Linked DNA regions of Hydrogenophaga sp. SL48. Each later gene encodes a partner of the first gene's protein in a complex. Links are inferred from orthologs where the notes say so. Each region holds a gene or a part of one and is shown on either strand. Other genes may lie near its edges.

Region 1 (8,042 bases):
GCGATGCCGAGTTGCTGGCCCTGCTGCTGCGCACCGGCATGGCCGGCAAACACGTGATCCAGCTCGCCCAGGAGCTGCTCGACCGCTTCGGTGGCGTGGGCGGCCTGCTGCACACCGGCGCCGAAGCGCTGAAGGTGATCAAGGGCCTGGGGCCGGCCAAACGCGCCGAGGTGGTGGCGGTGCTGGAACTGGCTCGCCGGGCGCTGGCACAGGAGCTGCAGCAGAAGCCCTTGTTCGACAGCCCGAAAGCGGTGCGCGAGTACCTGCAACTGCAGCTGGGCGCCAAAGCGCACGAGGTGTTTGCTGTGCTGTTCCTCGACAGCCAGAACCGCCTGATCGCGCTCGAAGAGCTGTTTCGCGGCACCCTCACCCAGACCAGCGTGTACCCCAGGGAGGTGGTGCTTAGGGCCCTGCACCACCACGCGGCTTCGGTGGTGCTGGCGCACAACCACCCCAGCGGCGAAGCCCGCCCCTCGCGCGCCGACGAGGCGCTCACGCAGACGCTCAAGGCGGCACTGGCGCTGGTGGACGTGCGGGTGCTCGACCATTTCATCGTCACACGGGATCAAGCGGCGTCCATGGCAGAGCTCGGTCTGATTTGACCCCCCTGCGCCGCTGAGCGGCTTCCCCCCTTGGGGGACCACACCCTTGGACCGGCGAAGCCGGATCTTCGGTGTGTGCTGGGTTGGGCACGCGCTCCGGCTGCCTCTGGGCCATCTTGCTCGGCAATGCCGGCTTCAAGGCATTGGTTACTCCTCCTGCGCGAGAATCGCGCCACCATGAAACTGCGCTCGCTGTCCGAACTCAAGACGCTGCAGCAGGTGATCGCCCAGCGGGCGGCCGCCGAGGCGGCGGCGCGCGAGGCGGAGCGCCTGCGCCTGCAGCGGCTGGACCGTGAGAAGCGACTGTTTGAACTGGCGGTCGGCCCGGTGCGGCCGCTGTCCGCTGCGCGGCGCGCGGTGCACCCGCCGCGCCATGTGCCACCCGAGCCGCGACAGCGCCAGCTCGACGAAGACGCCGTGATGCGCGAGGCCCTGTCGGACGATTTCGATGTGGAAACGCTGCTGCACACCGATGACCAGCTGAGCTACCACTGCCATGGGCTGGGGCCGGACGTGATGCGCAAACTGCGCGAAGGCCACTGGAGCATCCAGCGCCAGATCGACCTGCACGGCCTGCGGGTGGACGAAGCACGCGAGGCGCTGGGCCGCTTCGTTCGCGAGTCGCACCAGCTGGGCCTGCGCTGCGTGCGCGTGGTGCACGGCAAGGGCCTGGGCTCGCCGGGCCGCGCGCCGGTGCTCAAGGGCCGGGTGCTGCGCTGGCTGGTGCAGAAGAAGGAAGTGATGGCTTTCGTTCAGGCGCGGCCGGCCGAGGGCGGGGCCGGGGCGCTGGTGGTGCTGCTCAAGTCTGTGGGGCGCTGAGCGCCTTGGGTTTCGCCCTTCGGCGCATGTTGCGGGTGGGCAGGGGCAGGTGGTCCGGGTGCTCGTTCTCCATCCCACCTCTCGGGCGGCTGCGAGGGTGCGCTGCCGTTGCTTCATCAACACCGTTGCAGCGCGCACGCTCTGTGGCAACGGCGAATGGGGACTGCGCCCGCTCACCCAAACCACCTGCCCCGACGTGATGTTTGAGCGAGCCCGCTGGCACGCCCTTCTGTGTTTGAGGACGATGGCGGCTGCCCCGGGCGCAGGCCCCATTCGCCGTTGCCACAGAGGGCGCGCACCCGTTCAGGGTTGACGCCGTAGCGGCTGCGCGCACAACCATCCGACGGCGAGCGTGGGCCGGAGAACGGGGGTGACGCCATCGGCCTGCGCGAGGTGCGACGGAGCAAGCGCGAGGAGAGAGGAAGCCTCTGCACCCACCACAAGCCGTGGCTCGCCAGAAACCCACGGAAGGCTTCAGGCAGGCGTGTTGCGCATCCAGTCGGCGGTCTTGAAGAAGCTGTCTTTCAACCGGCCCCTCAGATCCTCAGGCACCCCGGTCTCGCCCATCGCCTGGTCCATGCACGCCAGCCACTGGTCACGCTCGACGATGCCGATGGCAAACGGCATGTGGCGCATGCGCAGGCGCGGGTGGCCGAAGCGCTCTTCGTAGTGCGACGGGCCGCCCAGCCAGCCGCACAAAAACCAGTGCAGCTTCTGCCGCGCGTCGTCCAGCGTGCTGCCGTGCGCGGCGCGCAGTTCGCGGTAACCCGGCTCGATGTCCATCAGGTCGTAGAAGCGGTCCACCAGCGCCCGCACGCGGGCTTCGCCGCCGATCCATTCAAACGGGGTGGTGGGGGAAACGGGAGATTCAGAAGCGTTCATCGGGGTCACACCGCGGCGCGGCGCAAGGTTTCAACAACGGGGGTTCGCAACACGCTGCGCAGGCCCCACCAGCCAGCCATCAGCGCCAGCACACCGCCCGCCAACGCGCCGCCCAGCGGCACCCAGAGCGACGGCTGCCAGCTGAATTCGAACACGAAGCGCGCCAGCGCCCAGCCCACGCCCATCGCCACCACCGAGGCCAGCAGGCCCGCGAGCAGGCCCACGCCCAACAGCTCGATGCGCTGCACGTCGCGCAGCAGCTTCGAGCTGGCGCCCACGGCCCGCAGCACCGCGAACTCGCGCTCGCGTTCGCCGCGCGTGGCGGTGATCGTGGCCAGCAGCACCACCAGCCCGGCGGCGAGTGCGAAGGCGAACAGAAATTCGACCGCGCGGATCACCTGGCCCAGCACGCGCTGCACCTGCGCGATGGTCTGGCTCATGTCCACGTTGGTGATGTTCGGGAATTGCCGCACCAGCGTGTTGTCGAAGCGCTTGTCGCTGTCGGCCACGCGGTAAGCGCTGATGTAGGTGACGGGCACGTCGGGCATCTCCGCGAGCGGGAAGATGACGAAGAAGTTGACGCGCATGGAACCCCAGTCCACCTTGCGCAGGCTGGTGATGCGGCCGTTCACGGCCACGCCGGCCATGTCGAAGCCCAGCGTGTCGCCCAGCTTGAGGCCCAGCTCCTCCGCCAGGCCCTCTTCCACGCTCAGGCCGTCGGCCTCGTTGGCGGTCCACCGGCCCTGCACCACCTCGTTGTGCGGCGGCTGCACCTCGGTGTGCGAGAGGTTGAACTCGCGCTCCACCAGGCGCTGCGCGCGCTCGCTCTCGTAGCTGTCGGGCTGCACCGGCTGGCCGTTGACCGACACCAGGCGGCCGCGAATCATCGGGTACCAGTCGAACTTGGCGATGCCTCCGTCGCGCAGCGCCTGCTGGAAGGCCGCGCCCTGCTCGGGCTGCACGTTGATGACGAACCGGTTGGGCGCGTCGGGCGGTGTGGCGTTGCGCCAGCTGGCGATGAGGTCGGTGCGCAGCAGCACCAGCAGCACCAGCGCGAGCAGGCCCACGGCCAGCGAGCTGATCTGAACCACGGCATAGGCCGGGCGCGCCGAGAGCTGGCGCGTGGCGAGCACCAGCGCGCGCGGCGCGGTGGTTTCGTTCACGCTGCGCCGCAGCAGCCACACGGCGCCCCAGCTGACCAGGGCGAACACCGCGACCGCCACGGCAAAGCCGCCCACGGCGATGCCACCGAGCTTGAGATCGCGGCTGGCGGCCAGCAGCAGCACCGCAAAACCCGCCACGCCCAGGCCCAGCACGGCCAGCGTCGCGGGCTTGAGCTGGCCCACGTCGCGACGGATCACGCGCAGCGGCGGCACCTGCGCCAGCTGCAGCACCGGCGGCAGGCCGAAGGCCAGCATCAGCGTGAGCCCCATGCCCAGGCCCAGCAACACCGGCCAGACGCTCGCGGCCGGCAAGGCCGATTCGACCAGCCCCGCCAGCAGCAGCACGAACACATGATGAAAGGCGTAGCCGGCGAGCACGCCCAGCACGCTGGCCGCGAGACCGACCACGATGAACTCGAAGGCGTAGGCACGCGCCATCGCGCCCTGCGACAGGCCGAGCACGCGCATCATGGCGCAGTCGTCGAGGTGGCGCTGCGCGAAGCCCCGCGCCGCGATCGCGACCGCCACGGCGGACAGCAGGGCCGCCAGCAGCGCGACGAGGTTGAGGAATTTTTCGGCGCGCGCCAGCGTCTGCTGCATCTCGGGCCGCCCGCCTTCGAGCGACTCCAGGCGCAGGCCCCGCACCTCGGGCTTGGCGATCTCGGCCTCGGCCCAGGTCACGAAGCGCTTGACCGCGGCGTCGTTCCCGGCCACCGCGATCCGGTGGTTCAACCGGCTCGCGGGCTGCACCAGGCCGGTGGCCGGCAGGTCGGCGGCGTTGATCATCACGCGCGGCGCGAAGCTCATGAAACCCGCGCCCCGGTCGGGCTCGACCACGATGACCTTGGCCAACGTGAAGCTCGAATCCCCCAGCAGCAACGGCTGGCCTATCTTCAGGTCGAGCGCGGCCAGCAAGGCCGCATCGACCCAGACCGTGCCCGGCGCCGGAATGTCGCGCGTGACCCCATCGGCGGCTTCGGGCGCGTCCGCCACCCGCAAGGCGCCGCGCAGCGGGTAACCGGGCGCCACCGACTTCAGCGCCACCAGCCGAGCCGCACCGCCGTCTTCGTCGCGCGCCCGGCCCATGGTGGGAAAGCCCAGCGTCTGCACCGTCTGCAGGCCCAGGCTGCGCGCCTGCTCCTCAAAGGCCGGCGGGGGCGCGTTGTCGCTCTGGATCACCGCATCGCCACCGATCAGCGCCCGCGCGTCCCGCGTCAACCCACCCTGCAACCGGTCGGCAAAAAACCCCACCGCCGTCAGCGCCGCCACCGCCAGCGTCACCGCCAGCAGCAGCAACCGCAATTCACCCGCGCGCCAGTCGCGCCAAAGGGAACGCCAGCCGAGTTGCCAGAAGGAAGGGGGTCGATGGTCCATGGCGCGACCTTAACGCATCGGGTTGAACCGCACCCACGAAGGCAGCAATTCCCCGAGCGACGCGCCCGGAACCAGGACACGAAAAACCAACGAAAGGAGTTCGATTCAAAAGCGCGGCGCATCCGGAGCGCGAGGCGCAGAAGCCGGGAACGCGGCGGGTCCGGCTCTGCCGGCCCGCTCGCGTTGCCCCTTGAGGGGCGGAGCCGGTTACACGCAGTGAACCGGCGATGGGGGTGGTTCTACTTCGTCCCGAAGATCCGGTCGCCCGCGTCGCCCAGGCCCGGCACGATGTAGCCGTGTTCGTTCAACTCACGGTCCACCGCCGGGGTGTAGATCGGCACGTCGGGGTGGGCGTCGTGGAAGGTCTTGATGCCCTGCGGGCAGGTCACGAGGCACACGAAGCGGATCGAGCGAGGCTTGGTCTGTTTCAGCCGGTCCACGGCGGCCACGGCCGAGTTGCCGGTGGCCAGCATGGGGTCGAGCACGATCACGTCACGCTCTTCCATGCCGCTGGGCATCTTGAAGTAGTACTCGACCGCCTGCAGCGTGGCCGGGTCGCGGTACAGGCCGATGTGGCCCACCCGTGCGCCGGGAATGACCTGCAGCATGCCATCGAGAAAACCGTTGCCCGCGCGCAGGATGGACGCGAGCACGACCTTCTTGCCGTCGATCACGCGCGACTGCATCTTCTCCAGCGGTGTCTCGATCTCGATGGTCTGCATCGGCATCTCGCGCGTGATCTCGTAGGCCAGCAGGGCCGAGAGTTCGTGCACCAGCTCGCGGAAGCTCTTGGTGCTGGTGTCCTTGCGGCGCATCAGCGTGAGCTTGTGCTGCACCAGGGGGTGATCAATGATGTGGACGTCGCGGCTCATCGGCTAGGCTCTCTCGGCGGGTGGGGGCTGGCCCCAACGGCCGGCGTTGACCTGAGTTTATGCGGCTTCGGATCGTGCGACCGGCGCCGCTCTGCGCTCCGCCACCGGGGCGGCCGGGATCGCGTCGAACACCAGCCGCTGCGGGTGCGTGTAGCAGAGAAAGCGCGTGTGGGTCGCGCGGCCGATGGCGCACAGGCCCACGCGCTCGGCGATCTGCTGGCCCATCTGCGTGATGCCCGAACGCGACACCACGAGGGGCACGCCCATCTGCGCCGACTTGATGACCATCTCGCTGGTCAGGCGACCGGTGGTGTAGAACACCTTTTGCCCCAGAGGCAGGTCGACCTGCAAGGCCATCCAGCCGGCGATAGTGTCCACCGCGTTGTGGCGGCCCACGTCTTCGACAAACAGCTGCAGCTGGTCGTCCACGAACAGCGCGCAGGCGTGCACCGAGCCGGCCGACTTGTAGGTGCTTTCTTTCAGGCGGATGGTGTTGACGATGCGGTTGAGCTGCGACTGGCGCAGCACCGCGTCGGGCGGCAAGGCGATGCGGTGAATCTCGTCCATCAACCCGCCGAACACGCTGCCCTGGCCGCAGCCGGTGGTGACCACGCGTTTGGAGGTGCGTTCTTCGATGCGGTCGATGCCGTGTCGCGTGACCACGGCGGCGGCGCCCACCTCCCAATCGACCGTGATGGACTCGATGTCGCTCACCGAACCCACCAGGCGCTGGTTGAGCAGGAAGCCCAGCACCAGCCACTCGGGGTGGGCACCCAGGGTCATGAGCGTGACGAGTTCGCGCTTGTCCACGTACACCGTGAGGTCGCGCTCGGCGGGGATCGACACCGTGCCGGGCTGGCCGTACTCGTCCACCACCGCCACCGCCCGGGTGAGCGGTGCGATGGCCTGGGTCAATCGGGGCAGGATCGGCACGGGGGAGGGGTCAACAAGGGTCACGGCGGGGAATTCACAAAAGGAAGAAGGCCCGAAGGCCTTCCACATGATGCATCAGCGGGCGTTCAGGCGCCGCATCAGGATTTTTTGGCCGGGGCGGCAGCAGGGGCTGCGGGCGTGGCAGGAGCCGCGGCCGGGGCAGCCGCCGCAGCGGGCGCGGGCCAGACGAAGGGGCCGGGATCGGCACAGGGCGGCGTCGCCGTGGCCGGCTTCACCGGTTTGCCCGAAGCGGCAGCGGTCTTGGCGTAGTGCGCGGCCGCACGGTCCATCGACAGACACAGCTTGTAGCCGTCCACCTTGCCGGTGTGCGCGGTCTTGGCCTTGGCCTCCTCCGCCTTGGCCTTGGCGGCGTCGTCCAGCACGGGGGCGGGCAACTTGGCCATGGCGCCGACCGAGGCGGTGAGCAGCAGGGAAACGAGCAGGAATGATTTCATCGCAAATGTCCTTAAGGGGTCAGGCCTTGGCGGTGGCATCGCCCACCGACGGTCCGGCTGATTGGCTGCGCTGGGCAGGGATCTTGCCGGCCTTGACATCGTCGTACCAGAGCTCGTGGTGCTCTTGAGCCCAGGCCTCGTCGACATAGCCCGTCTTCATGGCGCCGTAAGCGCCTTTCGTGCCGATCGTGCCCATGTAGATGTGGCCCATGAGGAGAGACATCATCACCAGCCCGCACACCAGGTGCAGCATGTGTGCGATCTGCATGTCGCCCCGCAGGTACAACATGCCGGGCAGCAGCTTGTCGAGGAACAGGCCGGAGCCCACCACCACGATGCCGGGGATCGTGATGCCCCACCAGAACAGGCCCTTCTCGCCCGCGTTGAAACGGTGCGAGGGCACTTCCTTGTCCCCCAGCATGCCGCCCAGCTTGGAGAGCCAGACGAAGTCGGCCGCGTTGGCGATGTTGTCCTTGATGAAGGTCACGATCACGATCAGCAGCGACACGGCAAACAGCGGGCCCACGAAGTTGTGCAGGTTCTTCAGTGCAAACGTCAGCCAGCCAAACAGCGTGCTGCCGATCACGGGCAGGAGGAAGAACTTGCCGAAGGCCATCACGATGCCCGACCCCGCCAGCGCGATGAAGGCGCCCGCGTTGGACCAGTGCGCCGCGCGCTCCAGCGGCGTGAAGCGCTCGATGGTGCGACCGGTGTCCTTGAGGTGCCCGCCCAGCGGTCCTTTGGTCATGTAGAAGATGGCCAGGGCCAGCAACACGATGAACAGCAGCGCCCCGCCGTAGGGGATCAGCCAGTCGTTGCGCACCTGCCGCCAGGCCTCGCCGGCGTTGGTCAGGCGCGAACCCGGGTACTGCACGAACGGCTGGATCAGGTTGCCCGCTTCGGGCGCCTGGCTCAGCGGCAGGCTGCTGTAACCGGTGACGC
Region 2 (4,587 bases), 1.1 Mb from region 1 along the record:
CATGAGACCCGGCGATGTGCTGTCTCGCATCTTCGACGTGCCGCTGGCCATCATGTCCACCAGCTCCTACCGCGCGGCCGCCGGTACCCAGCAGGGCAACCTGGACATCGCTCGCTACATCACGACCCCCAAGGGCGAAATCGCCGGCAAGGTGCTGCTGGTGGACGACCTGGCAGACTCCGGTCACACGCTCAACGCCGTGATCGGCCTGCTCAAGAACAACTACGCACCCATCACAGAATTGCGCAGTGCCGTGATCTGGACCAAACAGTTGTCCACCTTCACCCCCGACTACTCGGTGGAGTTCTTGCCCACCAATCCCTGGATCCATCAGCCCTTCGAGGGCTATGACAGCATGCGTCCCGAGCAGTTGCTCGAAAAGTGGAAACTCTGATTCCGATGTCAGAGTTATCCACCCGCCTCATTCACCATCCCTATCGCCCGCCCGAGGGCTTTGACGCCGTTGCGCCCGGTGTGCACAAGGCGTCGACCGTCATCTTCCCCAACGTGCACGCCTTGCGCACGCAAGAATGGGTGGACAAGAGTGGCTACACCTACGGTCTGCACGGCACACCCACCACCTTCATCCTCGAAGAGCGCATCGCCACCGTCGAAGGCGGCTCGCATTGCGTGCTGGCGCCCAGCGGCCTCTCGGCCGTGGCGCTGGTGGACATGGCGTTCCTCAAGCAGGGCGAAGAGCTGCTGATCCCCGACAACGCCTACGGCCCCAACAAGGCCTTTGCCAACGTCGAGCTGGCCGCTTGGGGCATCACGCACCGTTGCTACGACGCGCAGAACCCGGCCGACCTGGCCGCCAAGATCGGCCCGGCCACGCGGCTGGTGTGGCTCGAAGCGCCGGGCTCCATCACGCTCGAGTTTCCCGACCTGCCCGCGCTGGTGGCCGTCGTGAAACAGGCCAACGCCCACCGGTCCAGTGAGCGACCCATCCTGACGGCCCTCGACAACACCTGGGGTGCGGGCATTGCCTTCAATGCGTTCGAGCTGGGTGCCGACATCTCCATGCAGGCGCTCACCAAATACCCCAGCGGTGGCGCCGATGTGCTGATGGGGTCGGTCGTGACGCGCGACCACGCCCTGCACCACCAGTTGCTCCTGACGCACATGCGCCTGGGCCTCGGGGTCAGCGGCAATGACACGGAGCTCGTGCTGCGCGGCCTGAACACCATGGCACTGCGCTACGCCGCACAAGACACCACCACGCGCGAACTCGCGACCTGGATGCAGGGGCAATCCGGCGTGGTGCAGGTGTTGCACCCGGCCTTGCCCGGATCACCGGGACATCACACCTGGCAACGTGATGCGAAGGCTGCCGCGTGTCTTTTCAGCGCCGTCTTCGACGAGCGTTTCAGGCAGGCTCAGATCGACGCTTTCTGCGATCAACTGCAGCTGTTCAAGCTTGGCTGGAGCTGGGCCGGCCCCATCAGCCTGTGCGCGCCCTACAACATTTCCTCCATCCGCACCCAGGAGTGGCCGCACAAAGGCGGCCTGGTGCGCTTCGCGATCGGGCTTGAAGCCGTCGAAGACCTGCGCGCCGATCTGGCCCAGGCGCTCGCCACGCTGAACGCCTGATCTCCCTTCCTGAACCATTTGAAAGACTGACTTGGCCACTCCCAACTACGGATACGAAAAACGCCAGCGCGAACTTGCCAAGAAAAAGAAGAAGGAAGAGAAGCTGCGAGCCAAAGCCGCTGGCAAGCCGCACGACGATGCAAGCGAGGGCAACGACGCGGAGAGCCCTGCGGACGCGCCCTCCCCAGAAGGCAATAACGAGCCTGGCTCCACCGCCTGACCACTCGAGGTGGCAGGTTGCCGGGCACGTTCCTTGGCGACCCGATCAGCTGGAGCGGTTGGAGGTCCTTCGGATCGAAGGTCGGGCGGACGACCTGACGGGCTTGGTCAGACAGGTGATGCGATCAAGTGGGCGGCTGCATCGCGGAGCGCATCACCGGAGCGGTTGATCAGCTCGCAGCGCTGCGCCTGCCGGTAGCACTTGAAATTTCGCTCGATCGACGCCGCGTACATCGGGTCATAGTGTTGCGTCAGCAACTCCAGAACAACCTCGGGTGTCTGGCCCGATCGCACCCGTGTGGTCCAGGCCTCGACCACCGCCTTGCCGCGCAGCTCGGTGAGTGCTTCCAGCCGCTGGCAGAAGTGCTCACTGTCTTTCACAAAGAAATCGTAGTCCTCCAGCAGAAGCGCCACGCGCTCGTCATCTGACAGAACGAGGTCGATGCAAGGGCTTTCGCGCATGGTGTCGATCAATGCGTCCGGCACGCGCACATTTCCGACCTTCTTGCTTTCGCTTTCGACGAACACCGGTCGCGCCGCGTCGAACCCGCGCAGCGCGTCCCAGATCAGGCTGTCGAAACGTTTCTGGCTGGGCTGAGGCACACCGGGGATGTGACCCAGCACCGAACTTCGGTGGTTGGCCAGGGCTTCGAGGTCGAGCACCTGTGCCCCTTGCGCCCTGAGTGCTTGCAGCAAGCGTGTCTTGCCGCTGCCGGTGGGGCCGCAGACCACGCGGTAGTGGAGTCTCCGGGCCTGCGCTGGAATGTCTTCCACCAGTGCGGCCCGCCAGGCCTTGTAGCCACCCTCGATCAAGGTCACCTGAAAGCCGATGGCACCGAGGATGGTCGCGAGTGCGCCACTGCGGTTGCCACCGCGCCAGCAGTAGACCAGCGGCTTCCAGGTGCGAGGTTTGTCGATCACCTCGCGCTCGATGTGAGCCGCGATGTTGCGCGCCGAAAGCGCTGCGCCACGCTTCTTGGCTTCGAAGGCGTTGACCTGCTTGTACATGGTGCCGATGGTGATCCGCTCGGCATTGTTCAGCGTGGGCCAGTTGACGGCACCGGGCACATGGTCGAGCGCGTGCTCGTCTTCGGTGCGGGCGTCGATGATGGTGTCGTAATCGCCGAGCTGTTGGATGGCGGCGGCTGCGGGCAGGGTGTGGACGGGCATGCCCGATTATCGTTTCGGCAACATGGGCGCCAGCACCGCCCAGACGTTGTTGGCCAGCGTGGGCTGGGCCGCCTCGTTGGGGTGAATGCGGTCTTCCTGAAACAGCAGGGTCGGGTCGGCCAGATCGGCCACGCCCTTGAGCAGGAAGGGCACCAGCGCTGCCTTCTCGGCGGTCGCCACCGTCTTGAACACCTCGCGGAAGTCTTGCGTGTACTTGCCGCCGTAGTTGGGCGGCACCTGCATGCCGACGATCACCACGCGCGCACCCGCCTCACGCGAGAGGCGCGCCATGGCGGTGAGGTTGTCGCGTGTCATGGTCAGCGGCAGCCCGCGCAGCGCATCGTTGGCACCCAGCTCAAGGACAACGATGGCCGGTTTGTGCAGCTTGAGCAGCGCGGGCAGGCGTGAACGCCCACCCGATGAGGTGTCGGCGCTGATGCCGGCGTTGACCATGTGGGCGGGGATGCGTTCCTTCACCAGTCGTTGTTGCAGGATCTGCACCCAGCCGCTGCCGCGCTTGAGGCCGTATTCGGCGCTGAGGGAGTCACCCACCACCAGCACGGCCGCCGACTTGCTCGCCGTCTGGGCGCTGGCCAATGACCCCGTCGAGGCGAGCAGGGAGAGCAGGGCGTTAAAGTGACGACGTTTCAACTGAGAGCCTTTCAAGGCGAAAACGATGCCGGATGACATGATTGTGGTGAAGCAGGTGTTCAAATCGGTCACCGACTCCACGGGCACGCTGACCATTTTGCGCGATATCGACTTTTCGCTGCGCCGTGGGGAGACCGCCGCCATCGTTGGCGCGTCGGGTTCGGGGAAAAGTACCCTGTTGTCCATCATCGCCGGCCTGGACACGCCCACCAGCGGAACCGTGCTCATTGACGGGGTTGACCTTTTTGCGCGCAACGAAGACCAGCGGGCTGCCTTGCGGGCGGAAAAGCTGGGGTTCGTTTTCCAGAGCTTCCAGTTGCTGGGCAACCTGAGCGCGCTGGAAAACGTGATGCTGCCGTTGGAACTCGTGGGCCGGCGCGACGCCCGCACCGCCGCCACCGCCATGTTGCAGCGCGTGGGCCTGGGCGAGCGCCTGGGGCACTACCCCAAGGTGCTGTCGGGCGGCGAGCAACAGCGCGTGGCGCTGGCGCGGGCGTTTGTGGTGAAACCGGCCGTGCTGCTGGCCGATGAACCCACGGGTAGCCTGGACTTCGCGACGGGTGAGAAGGTGATGGAGCTGATGTTCGAGCTCAACCGCGAGCAGGGCACGACGTTGGTGCTCGTGACCCACGACCGGGCCATCGCGCAGCGCTGCGAGCGCCGCATCGTCATCGAAGCAGGGCAGGCCTCCGAGGCTGAACAGATGCCAGCCTGAGGCGCAGCCAATCCCTTGGCCCTGGGTAACGCGGATGTCGGGGGCGTCATTCAGGTCGGTGCGCGGGGATAATCTGCGCATGTCTTCTTCCAAAGTGCTTTTCGGCTTTCACGCCGTGGGCGTGCGTCTGAAAACCGCGCCCCAATCCGTCGTCGAGGTTTACTTCGAATCCACCCGCCGCGACGCGCGCATGCGCCAATTTCTGGAGCGCGCCAAAGAATCGGGCGTGCGCCTGATCGAGG

What was found. Proteins that work in one complex are often made in the same cells at the same time.
Region 2: the proteins of IM738_RS14315 (region 1) and IM738_RS09340 are in contact, whole or in part, in a cryo-EM structure (PDB 9GE8), measured with the Escherichia coli proteins. The link is inferred for Hydrogenophaga sp. SL48 from one-to-one orthologs.

The regions. Positions count from the first base shown.
Region 1 is NZ_CP063400.1:3,017,256-3,025,297, forward strand. Bases 2,075-5,180 are described here. They hold IM738_RS14315 (ABC transporter permease), read right to left. Parts: upstream 4,841-5,180; coding sequence 2,309-4,840; downstream 2,075-2,308. Other genes in these bases: IM738_RS14310 (group II truncated hemoglobin), read right to left, coding at 2,075-2,303; upp (uracil phosphoribosyltransferase), read right to left, coding at 5,080-5,180. In the rest of the region: RadC family protein, read left to right, coding at 1-602; IM738_RS14305 (Smr/MutS family protein), read left to right, coding at 780-1,421; more of IM738_RS14310, read right to left, coding at 1,896-2,074; more of upp, read right to left, coding at 5,181-5,712; IM738_RS14325 (formate dehydrogenase accessory sulfurtransferase FdhD), read right to left, coding at 5,770-6,714; IM738_RS14330 (hypothetical protein), read right to left, coding at 6,744-7,100; IM738_RS14335 (formate dehydrogenase subunit gamma), read right to left, coding at 7,120-8,042.
Region 2 is NZ_CP063400.1:1,962,673-1,967,259, reverse strand. The notes cover bases 1,809-4,513. They hold IM738_RS09340 (arylesterase), read right to left. Parts: upstream 3,631-4,513; coding sequence 2,986-3,630; downstream 1,809-2,985. Other genes in these bases: rlmB (23S rRNA (guanosine(2251)-2'-O)-methyltransferase RlmB), read left to right, coding at 4,425-4,513; IM738_RS09335 (ABC transporter ATP-binding protein), read left to right, coding at 3,668-4,345; mnmH (tRNA 2-selenouridine(34) synthase MnmH), read right to left, coding at 1,918-2,979; IM738_RS09350 (hypothetical protein), read left to right, coding at 1,809-1,810. Also shown: IM738_RS09360 (phosphoribosyltransferase), read left to right, coding at 1-394; IM738_RS09355 (PLP-dependent transferase), read left to right, coding at 400-1,590; more of IM738_RS09350, read left to right, coding at 1,622-1,808; more of rlmB, read left to right, coding at 4,514-4,587. UniProt on the Escherichia coli protein: TesA is a multifunctional esterase that can act as a thioesterase, lysophospholipase and protease.